One region of the Chryseobacterium sp. UF-81 genome, then DNA from elsewhere that is predicted to be linked to it. Evidence: riboswitches for the same ligand, from Rfam matches in the RefSeq annotation. Region 1 holds a riboswitch; each other region holds the start of a gene.

Evidence for each region. A riboswitch is a leader RNA that binds a small molecule or an ion and turns the genes downstream of it on or off. The one in region 1 is predicted to bind cobalamin.
Region 2: it holds a riboswitch for cobalamin, as region 1 does, so the genes downstream of both, metE (5-methyltetrahydropteroyltriglutamate--homocysteine S-methyltransferase) here and AC4IFE_RS01260 (acyl-CoA thioesterase) in region 1, are expected to answer to the same signal.
Region 3: it holds a riboswitch for cobalamin, as region 1 does, so the genes downstream of both, AC4IFE_RS04190 (TonB-dependent receptor) here and AC4IFE_RS01260 (acyl-CoA thioesterase) in region 1, are expected to answer to the same signal.
Region 4: it holds a riboswitch for cobalamin, as region 1 does, so the genes downstream of both, AC4IFE_RS00750 (TonB-dependent receptor plug domain-containing protein) here and AC4IFE_RS01260 (acyl-CoA thioesterase) in region 1, are expected to answer to the same signal.

The regions. Positions count from the first base shown of each region.
Region 1 covers NZ_JBSIBX010000001.1:258,910-264,531, forward strand. Annotated here, with positions in the region: gene AC4IFE_RS01245 (cytochrome P450) at 1-117, opposite strand, end outside; gene AC4IFE_RS01250 (XAC2610-related protein) at 231-911, shown strand; gene AC4IFE_RS01255 (HD domain-containing protein) at 924-1,514, shown strand; gene AC4IFE_RS01260 (acyl-CoA thioesterase) at 1,665-2,048, opposite strand; cobalamin riboswitch at 2,164-2,342, opposite strand; gene AC4IFE_RS01265 (hypothetical protein) at 2,395-3,192, opposite strand; gene AC4IFE_RS01270 (hypothetical protein) at 3,276-4,145, opposite strand; gene AC4IFE_RS01275 (ATP-binding cassette domain-containing protein) at 4,151-4,822, opposite strand; gene AC4IFE_RS01280 (endonuclease MutS2) at 5,216-5,622, opposite strand, start outside.
Region 2 covers NZ_JBSIBX010000010.1:145,499-151,120, forward strand. Annotated here, with positions in the region: gene AC4IFE_RS14675 (hypothetical protein) at 1-738, shown strand, start outside; gene AC4IFE_RS14680 (Lrp/AsnC family transcriptional regulator) at 828-1,274, opposite strand; gene AC4IFE_RS14685 (carboxymuconolactone decarboxylase family protein) at 1,381-1,854, shown strand; gene AC4IFE_RS14690 (Lrp/AsnC family transcriptional regulator) at 1,902-2,363, opposite strand; cobalamin riboswitch at 2,516-2,700, shown strand; gene metE (5-methyltetrahydropteroyltriglutamate--homocysteine S-methyltransferase) at 3,081-5,411, shown strand; gene AC4IFE_RS14700 (NADP-dependent oxidoreductase) at 5,463-5,622, opposite strand, start outside.
Region 3 covers NZ_JBSIBX010000002.1:257,565-263,186, forward strand. Annotated here, with positions in the region: gene AC4IFE_RS04175 (MbnP family protein) at 168-995, shown strand; gene AC4IFE_RS04180 (cytochrome-c peroxidase) at 988-2,034, shown strand; gene AC4IFE_RS04185 (transporter) at 2,031-2,978, shown strand; cobalamin riboswitch at 3,193-3,378, shown strand; gene AC4IFE_RS04190 (TonB-dependent receptor) at 3,488-5,518, shown strand; gene AC4IFE_RS04195 (YncE family protein) at 5,515-5,622, shown strand, end outside.
Region 4 covers NZ_JBSIBX010000001.1:144,104-149,725, forward strand. Annotated here, with positions in the region: gene AC4IFE_RS00740 (CCA tRNA nucleotidyltransferase) at 1-429, shown strand, start outside; gene AC4IFE_RS00745 (DUF5074 domain-containing protein) at 591-1,634, opposite strand; gene AC4IFE_RS00750 (TonB-dependent receptor plug domain-containing protein) at 1,648-3,507, opposite strand; cobalamin riboswitch at 3,539-3,713, opposite strand; gene AC4IFE_RS00755 (cytidine deaminase) at 3,960-4,442, opposite strand; gene namA (NADPH dehydrogenase NamA) at 4,541-5,593, shown strand; gene AC4IFE_RS00765 (DUF2752 domain-containing protein) at 5,602-5,622, shown strand, end outside.

The DNA of each region.
Region 1 (5,622 bases):
TCCTGCAATTTCATGGTTTCCGGTAATAACCTCTAACGGATTTTTTATTCCTTTAAATAAAGAATACAGCTTTCTTGTTCCTTTAATTTCCGTCGGATAATTGAATTCTGGAGACATATTATAGATATTTCCATTAAAAATACAACTAATCTCTTATATAAAATAGTTTTCAGCCAAAACCCCTATTTTTGCATAAAATTTGTTGAAAAACTAATGCATAAAAATCATCCATGATCAATACATCTACATCATACAGGTCGTTGTCAGCATTGATACTGCTTGCACCTTTTTGTTTCGGACAATATCATTTTGCCATCGAAGATGCATCCGGGAAATATAATGCAGAGGTTACAGTTGAAGAATGTCAGACTGATGCCTGTAGAAATAAGGCTGCTATCATATTGTTCAGTAAAAGCGGAGAAAAGCTACAGACTCTTGCTTCCGGAGATTTTGTCATGTATTTTGAAAAAGAGGTGAAACCGTCAAGCACCAGTGTAACAACACTAACCCACGGAATGGTCCACGATGCTCCTGTGGTTTTTGGAGATTTCAATTTTGACGGGACGGAAGATGTAGCCATAAGAAACGGCAGTGGCGGAAACTATGGCAGTGCCTCCTTTGATGTGTATGTTTTTAATTCCACAAAGAAACAATTTGTTTTGAGTAAAGAACTTACTGAAATTGCCAGCTCTTATCAGGGAATGTTTGATGTAGATTCCAAACGAAAGCGGTTAACCACTTATGCCAGATCCGGGGCGTCTCTGCATTACACCTACGAATATCAGGTGATTCCCAACAAAGGATTAGATCTGGTTTACGAAAAGATCAGTGATTTCAGTGATGAAAAAACGAAGGTGACCGTTAGAGAAAAGATTAATAATAAATGGATCGTTAGAAAATTATCCAAATAATAAATAAAGGAAATGAAAATACAGAAGGAAATCGATTTTATTCTGGCAGTTGATGCCCTGAAAAATGTACAAAGGAGAAACTACAATGCCGATGATACGAGAAGGGAAAATACAGCCGAACACTCATGGCAGATCATTATTTTGGCCCAGATACTTTATCCATATGCTAAAAACCGCGCGGATATTGATCTTTTAAGAGTAATAAGAATGCTTTCCATTCACGATTTAGTGGAGATAGGGGCGGGAGATACTTTTCTTTTTGATGAACAGGCAATGGTGGGGAAATTTGAGCGAGAAAAAATTTCAGCGCAGAAAATCTTTGGAATCCTTGATGAACCTTTGCGTACTGAGTTTTTTGAATTGTGGCTGGAATTTGAGGAAGAAAAAACACCGGACGCTATTTTCGCCTGCTCTATTGACCGTATCATGCCGTTTATCTTAAATTCTCACACTTCAGGAAAAAGCTGGACGGAAGCAGGTGTTACTGAAAAGCAGATCAGAAATATGCTGGAAAATGCTATCACAAGAGCATCCGATGAGATGGGAGAGGCTTTTGAAATGTTGCTGAGCAGAAGTCTGGAGACTGACAAGGTAGTTCGGTAGATTTATCGCAAAATAAGGAGGAAAGATTTTAAATTGATGTTCTTTAAATGAACAAAGCATTCATTTATCAGAGTGATACAATTTTTACAATACATTGTTTATACTTTATAATAATTTTCGGGCGGCCTTTGGCCGCCCGAAACTTATTTTTTACAATATTCTGATTGGTTTCTTAAACTCATCTATAGCCACAAAAGTGAAATCGCCCACAATAGCTCTTTCTCTTTCATACGAGTACATTTGCTCCGTATAGATTTCTACATTCACTTTCATGCTGGTTTTTCCGACATAGTCAACCTTTCCGATCAGCTCCACAATGGTTCCTGCAGGAATAGGTTTTTTAAAATCGATCTTATCGCTGCTTACAGTTACCACTCTTTTTCTTGCAAAACGGGTTGCGGTGATAAAAGCTACTTCATCCATCAGCTGCATTGCTGTACCTCCGAAAAGGGTATCATAGTGGTTGGTAGTGTTGGGGAAAACTGCTTTAAAAATTCTGGTTTCGGATGCTGCAATTCTTTCTTCTGTAGTCATATTTCATTATTAATTAATGCGAAATGAAATAGATCAAAATAACAGAACAGTGACAGGAATCACAGGAATTCCTGAAGCAGTCCATCAGATCAATAAACTTCAAATCGCGAAAGTTTCTTGTTTAAAGAAATAGGCAGGTCTCCTGACTTGTAACATCTTGTATCTCCTTCCCGTGCGCTGCACAGTGGATCCTTGATAAAGACTTCAGTTACTTACAGTTGCGCGACAGTCCGTGATTTGCACACGGTTCCCTTTTAATCTGCGTTAAGCAGAACCAGTTTCTGTGATGAATTAGCGTTAAACTTTTTCAGGGCAAAAATAAGAATATTAGTGTGAAAAACGGCAATTATTCCGGACTATTGTAAATAATCTGGCTCATTACCTTTCCTTCCTTGATGGTCCAAAGTGTGACATATCTGTTTTCACCAGAGCCATTGATCATATAAAGATAAATATGATCATTGTCAAGAGCCGTTACTCCTACATTGTTGAAGTCCATAGTAGGCTGAAACATATTTTTAATAGCTTCCCTTACAAAAACAGAACCTCTTCCCGGCTGCTGTACTCTGATGGATTTAATCTCTGTCATCCCTTCCGGAAGTCCGTCCTTAATGCCCCATGGTTTTATTTTATCTATTGTAAGGATCTTTCCGTCGGTATCTTTTTCCTGCTTTCTGTAACCGGCATTCGACGGATAAATATCAATAACCACCTTGGTTCTTTGTGAAGTGGGTATTTTGGGATTGCTGTTGTCTGTGAAAATAAGTGATTTCCCGTTCTTGGATTTAGAAGGCGTAAACTGAGGAAGTTGATCTATAAAGGCAATACGCCCTTTATTTACCATTCCTTCCTTCTCAAGATTCTCATATCTTACAAAAGGTTTTTCTTCATCCTGCTTTTCAGGATATTTGATCCATACCCATTCCGTTTCTCCGGGTGCAGGTTTTACATAAACAAATACATCACCTTTACGCATCCGGATCTTGTCTACAATTTTCCTGTAGTCATCCTTGTGGACGCGCACGTTGGCGTAGCCTTCTTCAGCTTTTACAACACCAAAAGGAACTTTATTCTGTCCCTTGACAAATGCCAGAGAAAAAAGGCTGAAAGCGGAAAGGTACAATGCTTTGTTTATGGAAATCATTCTATGAAATTTTTTTGATCCCTCAAATATATAAATTAAATGTTTTTTTGATCAGTAAAATCTTGTTGTGTTTGCTTAAATTATCAATATCCTCTAAACAATTTATAAAACTCTCCATCAGGAACTTGATGCAGATCATTATTTTTTAGCCAATTCACAGATTCTTTACTTAATTGCAAGCTGTCATAATTTTTAGCTTTCACATATTTTTCTTGATCCTGACTGATATCGTAAATGACCTCTCCGGTCTTGTCATCAATCAGAATGCTCCTGCTTTTTGTAACCCCATCCCGATAGTGGGGTTTCAAATATATATACCAGTACGAATTAACATCATTAAATTTTCTGTAAATACGGATGTCAGGGAAGGTGTATCGGTCTGCAATCTTCAAAATATCATAAAAATTCATTTTAAAATGATCATCATGCTCTATTTTTTGAATTAGATCACCCTTTTCAGAGTATGCGTACCATATTCCTACAGGAATTTCAGCAACTTTTAGATTGTTTCCCAGATGTCGTATCGTATGGATTGCACCGTTTTTATAAAAATCAACATAAGTGGAAATGCCGTCTGAAAATTCCTGTGTATAACCTGGGGCTTCTGTCTTTCTTTTATATACCTGATTATCCTTTCTTCCTATAATAGCGGAACTGATTTTTGTATCTTCAAAGCCATAAATTGCTCCTTCTGTTTTCTGTTTATTTTCCACATATATAAAACAGCTGGTATCTTTGCCACCACAGCTTGTTGTGTAAAACATTCCGTTTACCGGCTGTTTTTTCTTTACATCAGCCATAAGACTATTATACGACGGTATGTGTAGAGTCTCTTTTGTTGTATTGGTGCTTTTCATGGTAAGGAAATTTTGTTCCCCTATGTTTTTTGTCTCCTGCGCATAGGCCTGAGAGGATATTAAAATGATAGCAATAAAGCGAAATATTAGGTGCATATTTCTTAGTATTTAAAGTTTTTCGGAAGATAATTAAATTGTTGCAGTTCTTTAAGATCCTTTACCTTTCTCAAATGGGTATCCGAAAGAAGATAAATATCATCAGCCATATTGAATAAGGTCATATAATTATGATCGGAGATAATCATTCCTTTATAGGGTGTCTGGCTTTTAATGATCATTTCCAATTCATCAACATTTTTAGGGGAAACGCCGCTGAAAGGTTCATCCAGTAAAATAAACTCCACGTCTGAATAAGTAATGATCAGGGTTTCAATAATTTTTTTCTCACCACCTGAAAGATTTTTTGATGTTTCGTTCAAAAAGGGTTGTATTATTTTTAAATCACAAAGCTTTTCCGCATTTTCTTGGGTGCAGAATAGTGGGATAAGCTTCCTGATCTTATATTCTTTTGGAAGAAATGAAGATCGCTGAGGCAGATAAGCAATTTTATTTTTCCTGTCGGACAGATTTTTAAGAATAGTGTCATTCAATTTAATAAACTGTGTATCCCCTTTAACTGTTCCAAAGATGATTTCTAATAAAGTAGATTTCCCGCTACCCGCCGGGCCAATAATTCCTGCTGTTTTTCCGGTTTCGCAGCTTAAATAGATATCCTGCAGAATTTTTCTACCGCCGAAAGATTGGGTAACACTATCGATGTGAAGTCTGTTCATAAGAATCGGGTAATGACTTTAATAATTAAACTTAACACTCCCGTGAAACCCCACAAAAACCATTTTGAAAACCCAAAATTGGCATAGAAAAAATATTCATCTTTCAGCCTTATATCATAAATAAAAAAGTGGAGGAGGGGAAGAATCAGGAAAAAATAAAGTCCAAAATTTTCAAAAGTGAATTGAGTACCGAAGCATAACAGCACAGAAAATAACACCGCGGGAATCATTAATTTTCTATAAAAAATCCAAAGGACAGTAAGGCTTTTATCCATGATCCAAAAATAATAAGAAAATTTGATCTGTATACTTCAACATGCAATGTTTTGTAGTTAAAATAAAATAGCGCTGAATGTTCAGCGCTATTTTTATAAGGTTAAAAGTTATACATCATTAAATTCTTTCAAGCTCATCTGCATTAATCGTTGTCTTAAAAGTTCCATAGTTGACGATTACTTTATTTTTAGAAATCTTTTCAATAGTTCCTACGCTGGTACTTCCCGGAATACGGACACGCTGTCCTTCTTTCATCCAGACGGCACGGTCGGTTTTGCGTTTTTCTTCCAGTTTTTCATTGGTTTCAGCTATCTTCTCAATGACATCTTCCTTTTTAAGCTGTTGCGTGATCTTTCTTTTAACCACCTGAAGACGTTTAGATTCATCTTTATCAGCACCTATTTTTCTGAATTTTTCCTGTTCAAGCAGTTTCACAAAATCCTTGACAACATCTTTCCTCGATTTTCCCTTTACATAACTGTCGATGAACGTTTCAATCTTATTTCCAAACTGAAGCTTTCGGT
Region 2 (5,622 bases), on a different contig from region 1:
TTTGCTCTTTCTGCAATGGTATCAGGACAGAAAACTTCTGGTAAAACCGGTAATCTGGTACTCTACTCTTACCAGACCTTCAACTGCGATAATAAAGGATATTTTGATCCAAAAAAATATAAAAAAGAGGAAATAGACGGGATTTTTAAGCTTCTGTATAAGTTCAACAGTGGTTTGTTTGACAATCATACGGTCTTTAAACTCCCGGATCTTGAAGATGTCCGAAAAAATAAAAACATCTATCTGCAGCAACTGGAAAAACAGTATCAGGAAAAGAAAAAAGAACTGTATGGTATACAGGTCATCAATCTTCCGGAGTGGACAAAGCTCCGCCAGGAAACTATTCAGATTTTTGAAAATGAATATCAGCTGAAAAAGGAAGAGCTTATTGCCTACTCTGATCCTGCATCACTAAAAAACAGCAGATATTACAATACCTGCAAAGAATATATTGACGCGGTTTCTTCTCCCGACAAGCAGAAAATGTACGCCGTCTGGAAAAACTTTGTCGAAGCCAAAAGCAAAGATAATGCTGACCCGCAATTAGTAATCGATAAATTCAAAGCCCAGTTCAACGATCCGAAGAAAGATGATTATGCGCTGATTCAATTGATCGGTTTCGGCTTTTACAACTGTGCCAACGGAAGTTTCAGGCCAGATCCTAATGACGAGGGAACGCTCTATGAAAAATTTGACAAGCTCTTTACAAAGCTAAAGCAGGATTGTGATGAACCATAATTTTATTTAATGATTCAAAATTTAATGATTTAAAAATCAGGCAGCATTCGTTTTCGGATGCTGCTTTCTGTTTCTGTAAGAAATTTCTATTATTGAGCCTGAAAAAAATGATTGGCTTTTATTTCAGACAACTGAACCGATGTGGAAGGAATTCCAAATTTTATCAGCCTGTCAATAATATTTTCGAGATGGGAGCTGTCTTTTAAAACACAATCAGCAATGAGGCAGTATCCCCCGGTGATCCTTTTACAGCTGATAATTTCGGGGAACAGTTTCAGGTGATCGATAAATATTTTAAACTCATCATTTTTAAACTTCAGGTGAATAATCACTTTCAGGCTGTAACCTAGAAGGGCATAATCAATATCTGCTGTAAAACCTTTGATAACTCCGGTGTCGGTAAGGTTCTGCACCCTCTCTTTTGTGGCAGACTGGGAAAGAGAGATGCTACGTCCTATTTCGGCATAGCTTAACCTGGCGTTTTCAGTCAATAACCGTAAGATTTTATAATCAAATTCATCTAAAACTATTTTCATTGCATTTTTAAATTAAATCAGTAGAAATCATCAAAATTATAAAATTTCACCATTAAATCCACTTTAAAATCACATGAATTAGACGGAAATTTGACATAAAAAAATTATGACAACAATTGAACTTTCAGACAATGGAAACACACCATTTGAAAAGCTGATCGGGCACAATCCGGAAATACTTGCTAACTGGAACCGTCTTGAAGAAACTTTTTTTAAAAATGCAACCTTAGATCCCCGTTTACTCGAACAGGTGCGAAGGGCTCTTGCTTTTGGAAATGGCTGTGAATACTGCATGGTAAAAAACGGAAGGCCCGATTTCAGTCAATCAGATCTTAAAATTTCTGTAGCGGTAAGTTTCGCAGAGCTATTCTGTACAGATCACCGTTCCATACTCAAGAGTCATTTCAGCATGCTGAGCGAATTCTTTTCCGAAAAAGAAGTTTCAGAGCTTTGTACGTTTATCAGTTTTATCAGTGCTTCCCAAAAACTGGGGAAAATTTTTAACCTGACAGAAGAATATCAAAAAAATGCAGTGATAGAAATGGAACAATTGAATTTATTTAAGGATTTAAAAATTTAAGGATTTAAAAATCAGGCAGCATTCGTTTTCGGGTGCTGCTTTTGCTTCTAAATACTTACCCCATGAATATTTTTTACCTCAGCCATCACAAAGGTGCTGTGTGCACTTCCGATGGAATCCAGTGAGCCCAGTTTATTAAAGACAAAATCCTGGTAATGTTTCATATCCCTTACCTGAACTTTAAGGAGAAAATCGAAGTCTCCAGAAATATTATAACATTCAGCAATTTCATCGATCTGTAAGATATCTTCAACTAACTGATTTCCGACAGAACGGTCATGTATCTTAAGCTTGATCTGGCAAAAAACGGTAAATCCCCGGTTCAGCTTTTCTGCTTCCAGAACGGCTGCATAATGCTTGATATATCCTTCCTGCTCCAATCTTTTCATCCGTTCGAAAACAGGGGAAGGTGAAAGATTTATTTCTTTTGCAATCTCTTTTACGGTCAGTTTAGCATTCTTTTGCAGGATTCTGAGCAATTGCAGATCCCTTTCGTCAAGTCTTTCCACAGAATAATATTCTTTTTGAGGTTATGTTTTTCAAATGTACAGAATATTTAACTCTATAACACCCATCAAACAAAATTATATTCTGAATTTTAATAATTCTACCAATCAATCCACTTAATCAATACCTTTGGCTAGATTTTGTTCTTTAACATTCTTCATCAGACAGAAGAGGTTTTACATAACGTAAATTAATAGGGAATCGTGTGAGAATCACGAGCTGTCGCGCAACTGTAAGTAGCACAACAAAAGTTTTTATCCAGAATATCCACTGCCAACAGCGGGAAGGATGATAGAAGCCGTTACAAGCCAGGAGACCTGCCTGTTCTGAATTGACAATGCTTTCGCGGTCTGAAGCTTTTAGGTCATACAGATGATACATTTTGAACGTTTAATTGTGAATGATTTGATTTTAAACGCAAATATTTTTTTATAAAAACTCCTTATTTTTAAGGAGCAAAGAACTGCAACTTTATCGCTGATGAAGCTTATGGATAAAACCTCCGCTTCAGAAATTAACTCTTTGCCCTCTTAGAATATAAAGCATGTTGAATTAAAACTTGGCGTCAAAAAAAGAACCTTTAAGCCAATTCTCTTATTTAAAGGAAATAACGTTTTACTGTATCTACTTTGTTCCTAAAACTCTCTCTCCGAAAGTATTCTGAAGCATTATAAAAGAACTTTTAAAATCATGATTGTTTAATTTAAAAGTTTAAAAACATGCAAACACACATTCTTGGCAGCCCGCGTATTGGCCGCCACAGAGAACTCAAAAAAGCCTGCGAGCAGTATTGGTCAGGCAAGGCATCATTAAATGAACTCCTGGAAACCGGGAACAGCATCAGCCTTCAAAACTGGAAACTGCAGCAGGAAGCAGGAGTAGACCTTATCCCCTGCAATGACTTTTCTTATTATGATCAGGTTCTGGATATGACCCTGACTGTCGGAGCAATTCCGGAACGCTACAAAGAGATTGCCTTAAGAGCATCCGATTCTGAACTTGACCTGTATTTTGCAATGGCAAGAGGCTACCAGAAAAATGGCCTCGACATTACCGCCATGGAAATGACAAAATGGTTTGATACCAATTACCATTACATCGTTCCTGAATTTCAGAAGAACCAGCAGTTCGGATTATTTTCTAAAAAAATCATCAGTGAATTCCTCAGGGCAAAGCAAGCCGGAATAAATGCCAAACCTGTGATTATAGGACCTCTCACCTATCTTCTTCTGGGAAAAGAGAAAGAAGAGGGTTTTGATAAACTGGACCTCATAGAAAATCTGCTTCCGGTATACATTGAAATTTTAAAAGAGCTTGAAAAAAACGGAGCGACATGGATTCAGTTTGACGAACCGTTTTTAGGTCTCGATCTTACTGAAAAAGCAAAAGAAATTTACCAATCTGCTTATGATGAAATCAGAAAACAGTTTCCGGACCTGAAATTCATTGTAGCGACTTATTTTGAAGGCTTAAAAGACAATCTTTCATTAGCAGCTTCACTTCCTGTGGATGTTCTTCATATTGATCTGGTACGCTGCCCTGAACAGCTGGATGAAGTCTTACATACCATTCCGGATACTTTAAGCCTTTCTTTGGGAATCGTTGACGGAAGAAATATCTGGAAAAACGATTTCAGCCGATCTCTGACTTTTATTCATAAAGCTATAGAGAAAATAGGTTCTGAAAGGGTCCTCATCGCTCCATCCTGTTCACTCCTCCACTCACCTTTCGATCTTGATCTGGAAACGAACGAAAAGACACTGTCTCCTGAAATCAAACAATGGATGGCTTTTGCAAAACAAAAAGTCTCCGAAATTGTTACGTTAAAAAAACTCGCTTCAGAAAATCCGGATTACAATGCTTTACAAGAATTAGCTGAAAACAAAAAGGCGATTGAAAACCGTAAAACGTCAATTTTAATTCATAATCAGGAAGTAAAAAACCGTGCTGATGTGACCACCAAAGAAGATGCACAAAGAAACAGTTCTTTCAATATAAGAAAAGAAAAACAACAAAAAGTGTTGCAACTTCCTTTGTTCCCGACAACAACCATCGGCTCGTTTCCACAGACAAAAGAAGTAAGAACATGGAGATCAAAATTTAAAAAAGGTGAACTGACTGCTGAACAATATGATGATCTTCTTAAAAAAGAGACGGAAAGAACCATCCGCTGGCAGGAAGAAATCGGGATTGACGTTCTGGTTCACGGAGAATTTGAGCGAAATGATATGGTGGAATATTTCGGGGAACAATTGGAAGGGTTTGCCTTTACTCAAAACGGTTGGGTGCAAAGCTACGGAAGCCGTTGTGTGAAACCACCGGTGATCTATGGTGACGTTCACCGCCCGCATCCTATGACTGTTTACTGGTCCAAATATGCCCAATCTTTAACTCAAAAATGGGTAAAAGGAATGTTGACGGGCCCCGTAACGATTCTTCAATGGTCTTTTGTACGTGACGATCAGCCCCGTTCATTAACGTGCAAACAGATTGCCTTGGCGATTCGTGATGAGGTGAGTGATCTGGAAAAAGCAGGAATCAGAATCATCCAGATTGATGAGCCTGCCATTCGTGAAGGATTACCGCTGAGAAAATCCGACTGGCAAAATTATCTGAAATGGGCAGTTGAAGCTTTCAGAATTTCAGCAAGCGGTGTAGAAGATGCCACGCAGATTCATACGCATATGTGCTATTCTGAATTCAACGATATCATTCAGAATATTGCAGATATGGATGCCGATGTGATCACAATAGAATGCTCCAGAAGCCAGATGGAACTGCTGAATGCTTTTGCAGATTTCAAATATCCGAATGAGATCGGACCGGGAGTTTATGATATCCATTCACCTAGAGTTCCGTCAAAAGAAGAAATGGTAGAATTGCTGAAAAAAGCGCAGGCCGTTATTCCTGCACAACAGCTTTGGGTAAACCCTGACTGCGGTTTGAAAACCAGGCATTGGGATGAAACGGAAAAGGCATTGATTGCGATGGTGGAAGCTTCAAAAGAAGCTGCAGAAGCCTTTGATAAAGAAAGAAATTTAGTTAATTAATTGGATTCGGCAGGAGTTTTTAAGCTCCTGCTTTTTTTTGGTCAAAAATATTTATAGCATCTTTATGACTACTTTTCCTTTTGCATGGCCACTTTCTACATATTTTACTGCTTCATTAGTATTTTGGAAGGAAAAAACTCTATCTATGACAGGTTTTATTTCTCCTGCTTCTATCAGCTTTGTAATTTCTCCTAACTGTTTTCCATCAGCT
Region 3 (5,622 bases), on a different contig from region 1:
AAAAATCCTTGATTTTTTTAAAACTTAAGTGATCTTCTTATTCAAAAACATTTCAACTCCAACTAACTAAAGTGTCAAAAAACTTTGTGCCTTTTGTGGTTAAATAAATTGAATGTTAGTTCATTCAAAAGTATTTCTATTTTAAAAATTCAACTTAAAAAATCAAAATGAAAACCTATAAATTTTTATCATTATTCTTTATTACCTTTAGCTTATTCACTTTATCATCATGTCGAAACAGCGATGATGCCGATCCGCAGGATACTGCAACCGGAAACCTGCAGATAAAATTTGAAAACGGATTCAATAACCTGGGGGATATTGTCCTAAACCAGACGGTACAGACTTCTGCTGCCGGGCAGAAACATACTTTCTCCGCTTTGAAATATGTCATCAGCAATATCACACTGATTGACGAAAGCGGAAATGAATTCACATACAATGAAAATAATCCTGATAAAGGTGCTTTTATTATAGATCAGGCAGATGCCGTTGCAGGAGTTGTTTATCTCGATCTGAACGGTATTCCTAAAAACAATTACAAAAAAGTAAAATTCGGACTTGGGATCAGTCAGAAAGCATACCTGCTGGGACAGGACGGGCAGGCAGAATTCTGGACGAAAGCCAAGCAGAAAGGAATGTCGTGGTCATGGGCAGCCGGTTATGTCTTTGTAAAACTGGAAGGAAAATACGGAACTGCTTCTGCAGATACGGAATTCATGAATCACACCGGAAACATGGGAAATGTAACGGCTAATAATACTCCGGATCTTTATCGGGAAATTACGTTGAATCTTCCGACAACCGCCAGAGTAACAGCCCAGGTAAGACCTTCTATCCACATTCTTGCAGATCTTAATCAGTTTCTGAGCGGAAGCAAAACGCTTTCCCTAACTACAGAAAACAATATGATGATGGGTTCAGGCCAGCATCTGGTGGATGTTACCAATAACCTAACTGCGATGTTTAAAGTAGATCATGTTCATAATGATTAGGATTTTATTAAAAACAATACTGCTGGTTATTACTTTTCTGAGCTATTTGTCATGCTCGGATGAGGTCATGCAGCCGCTGGAAAAAGATGAGGTCTATTCACTGCAGTTTCCGTCGTACTTTCCTAAAATGACTTTCGATGAAGCCGGTAATCCGGTCACAAAAAATGGAGTAGAGTTGGGAAGAAATTTATTTTACGAGGGCAGGCTTTCCCGGAACAATACCATATCATGTGGTTTCTGCCATATTCAGGAAAATGCCTTCACGCACCATGGCCATACCGTGAGTCATGGTGTGGACGACAGAATTGGAATCCGTAATGCACCACCCATTCAAAACATGGCATTCCTGAAAAGGTATATGTGGGACGGCGTGATCCATAATCTGAACGAACAGCCGGTCATACCGATCACGGATGCCAATGAAATGGACAGCTCAATGCCAGAAGTAATTTCTAAATTAAAGGATGATCAGAAGTATAAAAAACTCTTCAAGGCAGCTTATGGTGACGAAAACATAACCGGTGAAAGACTATTGAAGGCTCTGTCGCAGTTTATGGTAAGCATGATTTCCGCAGACTCGAAATATGACAGGGTTAAACAGGGAAAAGAAAATTTTACTGCTGAAGAATCTCAGGGATTAGCTCTTTTTAATCAGAAATGTGCTTCCTGCCACAGCGGAGAATTATTTACCGATGAGAGTTTCAGGAATACAGGAATGTACTACAATACCCAGTTCAAAGATGCCGGGCGTTATCGAGTAACCCTTGATCAGGTGGATTGGATGAAATTCCGTGTACCGAGCCTTAGAAATGTAGAATATACCGCACCCTATATGCATGACGGAAGGTTTTACACGCTGGGAGCCGTCCTTAATTTCTATTCAGATAGTGTGGAGGATAATCCCAATCTTGATCCGCAGCTGAAAAATAACGGGCATGTCGGAATTGCGATGGATACACAGGAAAAACAGCTGATCATCGCTTTTTTGAAAACCTTATCTGATAAAAACTTTATTTCTAATCCAAAATTTGCAGAATGAGCATAAAAAAAATAATATTTATACTAAGTGTTACATTATCATGGGTCTGTAAGGCTAAAACGATCAACGACAGTCTGTATATCGCAGATCCGGTAAACAGTATTGTATTTGATGACTGTGATGCGTGCGGCTGTGCAGCAGGAAACGGTTCCTCCGGTTTTGAATCTTTACTGAATCCACAGTTTATCGGGATCAAATATTTTGCCCAGCATTACAAGGCCAAAGAAAACCTTTTTGTAAAAGACCTCACACAGGATCAGTACTTCAATACCCTGCAGGTTTGGGGTAAAATTCCATTGACTGAAAAATTGAGCGTATATGCCAGCCTGCCATTTCATTTTCATGAAAAGAAAACAATGCAGGGCGATATCAACATCAATGGAATCGGTGATATGAACCTGATGGGAATCTACAGGATTATCAATTCTAAAGATAATTTTCATCAGCTTAGTGGTGGTTTGGGAGTAAAAATTCCTTTGGGGAAATTTGATGAAAAAGGAGCTTCGGGAGTCAATCCAAGTTTTCAGCTTGGAACAGGAAGCTGGGACTATCAGGCCGCTTTGAACTATAAATTTCAAAAGAATAAGCTGGCTGTGCTGGTCAACACAGATTACACGGTAAAAACCGAAAATAAGAAGCATTACCATTTCGGAAACCAGTGGAATTATGCCGCAACAGGTTTTTATCAGCTTGCAGCAAATGAAAAGACTATTTTCTCTGCCAAAGCCGGACTTCAGGGCGAAGTCTATGATAAAAACAGACAGTTTGACGAAGTATTGCCCAAAACAGCCGGAAGCGCTTTATATGGAAAACTCGGTTTTGAAGCTTCGTATAAAAAGTTCAGTTTAGGAGGAGAAGTGATGCTGCCTGCCTATTCCAATCTTGCGGCAGGCGATATCGAAGCAAAATCCAGATTCAGTGTATTTATCAATTTTGGAATTTAATGTAGTTGGCTTCGAGAGCCTCAGCCAACAAATGTGGGTTATTCAATATTCATTATAATAGAAAATAAATTGTACACTCGATTATAATTTCTAAAAAACTGGTGGCTGAGGTTCTCGAAGCCACCAGTTTTAATATATCACTTAACAAATCTGATTTTTTCATAGTATTGAGAATTAATCTATTATGCCATTATTGTATATATTAAGTTATTTTCTATCTTTGCCGCAATCTGGTGCGCTGTAAAAAGCACTTAAAAGGGAATCCGGTGAAAATCCGGGACAGACCCGCTGCTGTAAGCTCCACATCAAAGTTTTTGAAGAGTATATCCACTGTTTTTTTAATGGGAAGGATTTCAAAAACGGAGTAAGTCAGAAGACCTGCCAGAAGATAAACGTTTGATGCTTTCGTGGAATAAAGCTTAGGACAACAACGATTCTGTGCAGTGACAGCTGTGCTTTATCTTTGCTATCTTATATCCATTAGCGTCAGCATTATTCTCAATGAGCTAATGGTCAGAAAATGTACTGCTTCACAGTTTAAAAAAAGTGTTATCACATTATTTGTGGCAGCATCTCAACTTCTATTCTCACAATCCCGAGATACGATCCGGGAGAAAACCATTCTTCCAATTCAGCTTTACAAAAAAGATTTTAGAGAAATTCTTCCCGCACAGGTGCTTTCCGGAGAACAGCTTGAAAGGCTGAACAGCCAGTCGGTGGCTGATGCTTTACGGTATTTTTCAGGAGTTCAGATCAAAGATTACGGTGGAATGGGAGGTCTGAAAACGGTGAATATCCGGAGTATGGGAAGCCAGCATGTGGGTGTTTTCTATGACGGTATCCAGCTGGGAAATGTTCAGAACGGAATCGTGGATCTCGGAAAGTTTTCACTGTACGATCTTGAAGCTATTTCTTTATATAACGGCCAGAAAAGTGAAATTTTTCAGCCGGCAAAGGATTTCGGGTCTTCCGGATCTATTTATCTTCAGCCTAAAATCCCTGTTTTTAAAGGAAATCAGACGACTAATTTGACGCTTAAACTGAAATTAGGCTCCATCAGTTTATTCAACCCTTCCTTCCGTCTGGAGCAGAAGCTTTCAGACAGAGTTTCTGTAAGTTTCAGCTCGGAATTTGTGCAGAGTGACGGATTGTATAAGTTTAAATATGAAAAGAAAAATTCTGACGGCTCTGTTGCCAACGATACCATTGCCAGAAGATATGATTCTTATATCCGTGCGAAACGATTTGAAACTGCTTTAAACGGGACCATAAGCGATGGAAACTGGAGTGTGCGCGGTTACGGTTATATTTCCGATCGTGGAGTTCCCACGGCTATTGTTAATAACAATTTCAAACCTAAAGGTCAGCAGATGCTGGATGAAAACTATTTCGTCCAGGCCAGTTTCCGTAAAAAGTTGTTTCCGAAATTTGAAACGCAGGTCAAAGCTAAATTTGCCTACGACTACACCCGGTTTTTAGATACGGTGAATGTGGCAACAACCGTTCTGCCGATTGATAATTCTTATGTTCAGAGAGAGCTCTATTTTTCCAATTCCAATATTTATTCTGTTAATCAGAACTGGGATGTAAGTGCAAGCTTTGACTTTCAGTATAATAATCTGGATGCCAGCCTGAGGGATTTTTCATATCCTACCCGCTATACTTCGCTCGTGTCTTTTGCTACGACCTATCAGTGGAACCGGCTTAAATTTTTAGGAAGCGTTCTTGGGACTTTTGTACATGAAGACGTGAAAATGAATGCAAAATCTCCAGATAAAACCGAATGGACGCCTTCAGCTTTCCTGAGCTATCAGCCTTTTGATTCAAAAGACTTTACCGTTCGGGCTTTCTACAAAAGAGTGTTCAGGATGCCTACTTTCAATGATCTGTACTACACCATGATCGGGAATGTAATGCTGAAACCTGAATATACGAATCAGTACGATGCAGGTTTTACTTACGAGAAACTCTATGACCATAAAGTGTTTAAAGGAATCTATCTGAAAGTGGATGGCTATTATAATGAAGTAGAAAATAAGATTATAGCTGTTCCTACCACCAATCTTTTCAGATGGATGATGGTGAATCTGGGTGAAGTGAAAATCATCGGGGCAGATGTGAATGTCCAGGCTGAATTTGATATTAATAAATTAAAACTGAAACCTTTGGTAAGCTATACCTATCAGCGTGCCGGAGACTATACTGACAGAAGTGACGACTATTATGGCGACCAGATCTCTTATGTGCCATGGCATGCCCTGACCTTTACCATGATGGCAGACTATAAAGACTGGAGTTTCAATTACAGTTTCATGTACACCGGAGAACGATATGACGCCCAGCTGAATAATATCCGGGCCAATTATCTGCAGCCGTGGTATACCCATGACTTATCCGTTCAGAAAAAATTCAACTGGCATTCTCATCAGATTAAAGCCGGTTTTGAGGTCAATAACCTCCTTAATCAATACTATGACGTGGTAAGGAATTATCCGATGCCCGGAAGAAATTTTAAACTTATTGTAAGCTTTACATTATGAAAAAACTAAATTTTTGCCTGCTGGCTTTTACTCTTTTCTTTCTGTTCTCGTGCAGGACAGATGACAATATAGTTCCCTCGGAGACAAAAGAGGTAAGCACCGGA
Region 4 (5,622 bases), 110 kb from region 1:
AAATATGTCCAGAAAATGGTGAAGCTTTCATCACGTCCTATTGCCCTTATTACAGATGATGCTTCGGACTCTGCATTGAGAAGACTTTTATTTGATGCCGGCGAAGACCTGGAAGATCTGTTTACCCTGTGTAAAGCAGATATTACCACCAAAAATTCCAAAAAGCAGGACAGATTCAAGAAAAACTTCGAATATGTAGCAGTGAAGATCAAAGAAGTGGAGGAGAAAGATCAGGTACGTAATTTCCAGCCGCCAATCACAGGAGAAGAGATTATGCAGATGTTTGATCTGAAACCCGGAAAAGAGATCGGAATCCTTAAAGAAAAAGTAAAAGAAGCCATCCTGGAAGGTGAGATTCCCAATGATAAGGAAGAAGCTGAAAAATTTGTTATTGCAGAAGCTGAGAAGTTAGGCTTAAAGTATAATTAAAATTTAAATTTTAAAAAAAAGGTTTCGGCGGGACTTTGTCCCGCCGAAACCTTTTTAATCAGGTGAAAACAAAATCAGGCCGCTTCGGAGAAGCGGCCTGAAAAAAAACACAAATGATGAAAAAAAATAAAATTTATAAATAATACCGAAGTATTAATGTTTTAGTTTGCATAAACTGAATTTGAGCCTATACCCGTTGTAAACGATCTGATGATAGCACCTGAAGTATTGTAAACTACAATTTTACTGGCCTGTGTAAATCCATTGGAATCAGAAGTAAAAATTTTGTCATTGATCACGCTGAAGCCGTATAAAGCAGAATACGCATCAACACTGTTTGCTACAGTAAACAACGGTGATGCAGGTGCTGTTGTAGCGGCCATATCCATCTTGTACACGTTTTTTCCTGAAGTGAAATAAAACTTACCATTAGCAATTTCAAGATTCGTAGCATTGGCAATACCTGTTAAAGTCGTTGTTTTTGTGATGCTTCCTGTGCTTGAGATTTCGTAGATATAAGAATCAGCAGTTCCTGCAGCGATGGCATACACATTCTGGTTGCTTGAAATGATCTTGTTGATATTTCCGGCTGGCAAAGTGATCGTAGACTGAACATTGTTGGTAGAAGTGTTGATGTAAGAAATTTTGTTTCCAAAACCAAATGAAGCATTCTGTACAAAGATATTGTTTCCGGCTTCTACAATTCTTTCAGCAGCATCTGTGAAAGTGATTTTTTTGATAAAAGAACGGTCTGAAGCTTTATAGATGCTTACATACTTATCACCTAAATATTTATCGTTCGTTACATAAATATTGTTGTTGGCAAAAGCCATATATCGCGGGGAATTAAGTTCAGCGGTAATCTCGCCATTCGCTTTAAAATTATAACGGTTTGCGATCTGGATTTTATTGGAATTGTTCAATAGCAGATAAGCATTTTCACCATTGAAAGCAATCATCTGTAAAACATCACCTAATTTCGCTCCTCCGTTGTTAAGGGCAAAAACGTTATCTTGTTTAAGGTTCAGGTCTGCACTTACAAACGTTACGTCACCCTCAGGTTTTCCGAAAGTACCTTCATTAGCGATTAAAAAACCGTTGCCATAGAATATTTCCTGCTCATCATTATTATCACTGCTACAGGACACGATGCCCAAAAGGAGTGTAAAAGCAAAAAGAAGAGGTAGAAGTTTGTTCAGTTTCATAATATTTTTAAGTTTAAAAATTAATAGTTGCATAAATACTGTAATTCCTTTTCGGCATCGGATACAGGGATACCGTCTGATAAATTGTATTGGTAACATTGTTCACTTTAAATCCCAAAGTGTATTTCTTGAAGAGTGCGGCAGAAACTCCGGCATTTAAAACAAAATAAGGATCAATAGCTGTAGACCTTTGTTCATCCGTAGTCGTATAAGTAAGACCGTTGAAAAGTCCCTGGACATACAAATTAAGGAAAGAATAGCCGTACTCAATATTTCCGACAGCTTTATGGATCGGAACATACATCATCTGCATTTCAGTATTTTTGTTGACAGATTTTGAATAAGTGTATCCTGCGTCCAGCTTCAGGGCATGTTTTCCGAATTTCTTATTCCACTTAACCTGTGATTCCAAACCATACGATTCAACTTTATACGTATTCACGGGTGCCCAGTAACCATAAGAGGTAGGAAGCCAGTTGATGAGGTTTTTGATGTCCATGTAATAAGGACTTAATGTAATTTTAAAATCTCCTAAGCTGAACTCATGGCTCATGTCAATATTCGTGGACGTTTCAGGAAGCAGATCCAGATTTCCTCCCGGCTGCCAGTAAAGATCATTAAAAGAAGGATACCTGAAATTTCTTGAAAAGCTTACGCCTATACGATACCATTGTAAAGCATCCCATTTTCCCGAAAAAGAATACAGAAGAGGTGAAGAAATATCCTCCACGAAATCCTTCTTGATGCCGGCTTCAAAACGAAGCTCCTTGGTGACAAAATATCTTATTAAGCCGGATAGGGAACCCACATTTCTGCTGATAACCCCAATTCCGGATTGACTGTTTTTGTCCGATTGATAGCCTTCACCCTTATTCACCTGAAATTCTCCAATAGCATTAATGTTGATCTTAGGAGTGATGAAATAGTTGAAATCATTTTTGAAAATATAATTTTTTCCCTCTGCACCACTTGTTTTAGGTTGGTTAAGACCTGAAAAATACTGGAAATTATCTTCCGTATAAGCAGCTTTTAAGCTGTTCGAAAGATTACCTTTATTAATATCCCATGCGATTAAACTTCTTAAAGTCTGCGCGTTATATTTTGTTCTGTTTCCAATTTGTTCAAAAACAGGATACCGCTGTGAGGCATCGAAGATCTGGTTCTGCCATGAAATCGTCTGGTGATCAGCAATTTTATAAGAAGCTCCGATGTTCACCGAAGTATTATAGTATTTTCCGTTAATATTGTGGAACCCTGTACTTCCTACGACAAACTCAGGAACTTTATAATCATTTTGGCTTGTGAAATAGCTTCCCGAAACCTTAACGCTTAATTTATCATTGCTGAAAGATGCCTGCAGAAAATTATTGTACGTATCAAAAGAGCCCGCCTCCGAATAAACAGAGCCCTTGAAACCCCTGTTGAAATCCAGAATATTATTTAAATGAATGCTTCCTCCGATAGCTCCGCTGCCATAGACAACACTTCCTCCGCCAGCTTTTATATCAATCTGATCATACCCGAAAAGAGGAATATTATTCACATCTCCCTGTCCCAGAAAGCTGGAATTGATGTTGATTCCGTTCCATACAAAAGCAGTCTGCTGAGCTGTTGTTCCTCTGAATGAAGGCGAAGAAACGGCCCCGCGTCCATTTTCTTTAACATAAATAGAAGACTGGAAACGTAAAAGCTCAGAAAGATTGGTTGAATTTTTTTCGAGATCTTTTGGAGTGATCCTCTGTACCGGATGAAAAAGTTTTGCCTTGCTCATCTGGCTGTCGAAAATATAAATGGTGTCAACTGCTTTCTCCTGTCCGAAGAGAAAGCTGCCGTAAGACGAACAAAGCAGTAATAAAGACCTTTTTATATTCATACTATTTTACTTTTCCTCCGAAAGTAATGCGTTTTTAGTTATAATTTTGGCAGGTCTCCTGACTTTCGCTTTCTGCACCTTCCCGTATAAACAGTGGTTTTTTGCAGAAATCTTATTGCGATTTACAGTTGCGGGGACAGTTTGGGAGTCACACCCAATTCCCTATTATTTCCAAAATGCTGGAAACCAAAATTTTTGCAAAGATAACTTTTTAAATTTATTGCGCAAAAAGGCAAAAAGTCAATTGTGAATGGTCAATTGTGAATAGGGAATTTTGCTTCGCAGAGAAATTTTTTAAAATGTATAAATGATCAGTATTGAACATGACAGTACAAAATTGAAAATAATTATTAAATTATCAATTCACATGCGAAGCAAATTCACCATTGACAAAACTCCAGGATCTGATTCTTAAATGCAAACCAAAATTCCCTATTCACAAAATTTCACTTCTACAAAAACGATGAATCAAAATAGAACGGCAGCAGATCTTTAATAGAATGCACCTTTACCACTTCATCATTCATGCTTGAAAAATAAAGGAGGATGTCTTCGTTCTGTTTCGTTTCATATTCTATCAGACTTTGACGGCAGGCTCCACAAGGTGGAATCGGAGGGTTTTTCTCATGAAATTCCTTAGGACCTCCCACGACAAAGATTTTTTTCACCTTGACATCCGGAAAATTGGCTGCCACCCAGAAAAGAGTTGTTCTTTCCGCACATAACCCTGATGGATAGGCTGCATTTTCCTGGTTATTACCGGAATATATTTCACCATTTTCCAGTAAAACGGCACATCCTACAAGGAAATTCGAATAGGGCGCATAAGCATTTTCACGGGCCTGTATTGCTCTTTCAAATAAGGTTTTTTCTATATTGTTCAGTTCACTGCTGTTTTTAAAATGCTCGTAACTGATCTGTATGTCTTTTTTCATATATTAGTAAGACTAAAAAGGGGGCCAAATTTACTTCTTTTTCATCACTTCGACAATGTTTTTTTTATTCATGATTAAATTGAAAATCAAAAGGTAAAATGTTATACACACCAATAAAATTTAGAAATATAGAACTGAAAAACAGATGGGTAATGTCTCCTATGTGTATGTATTCATGCGAAAATGGATTGGCCAATGACTTCCACTTTGTACACTACGGAAGCAGATCCCAGGGCGGGACAGGGCTTATCATGGTTGAAGCCACGGGAGTAGAGCCACGCGGAAGAATTACCAATCACTGTATGGGAATCTGGAATGATCAGCAGGCAGAAGAGCTTAAGAAAATTGTTGATTTTGTCCATTCCCGTTCAGAAAGTAAAATAGGAATTCAGCTTGCCCATGCCGGAAGAAAAGGCTCCACCTGGAATAACCTGCAGATTCCTGTTGAAGAAGGTTGGGAAACCGTTGCGCCAAGTGCCATTCCCTATCATCCCTCTGAAAGGATCCCGCATGTCCTGACTGCTGACGAGATCAAAGAACAGGTACATTATTTTAAAGCAGCAGCAAAAAGAGCTGTAAAAGCCGGTTTTGATCTCATAGAAATTCACGGCGCCCACGGATATCTTATCCATCAGTTTTTATCACCGCTATCCAACATCAGGACAGATGATTATGGAGGAAGTTTTGAAAACAGAATCCGTTTTCTTTTAGAAATTGTTGATGCTGTCAACGAAGAGCTGGACGAAAATACAGCGCTTTTTGTAAGAATTTCCGGAACCGAATATGCTGAAAACGGATGGAATATTAATGAAAGCGTAAGGCTTGCTGAAGTGTTAAAAGAACATTCCGTAGACCTGGTAGATGTTTCAAGCGGTGGAAATATCCACGGCGCGAAAATACCTGTATTTGATGGTTACCAGGTTCCTTTCTCCGCCCAGATCAGAAAAGAAGCCGGAGTAAAAACCGGAGCAGTCGGTTTGATTACAACGGTGGAGCAGGCTGAAGAAATCCTGGAAAAAGGAGATGCAGACCTCATATTCGTGGCAAGAGAAATCTTAAGGAATCCATATATTGCCGTTCAGGGATCATTTGAAATGAAAGAAGACTGTTTCTTCCCGCACCAATATACAAGAGCAAGAATTTCATCATAACATTCGCAATGAAGATCGAAGACTTTATG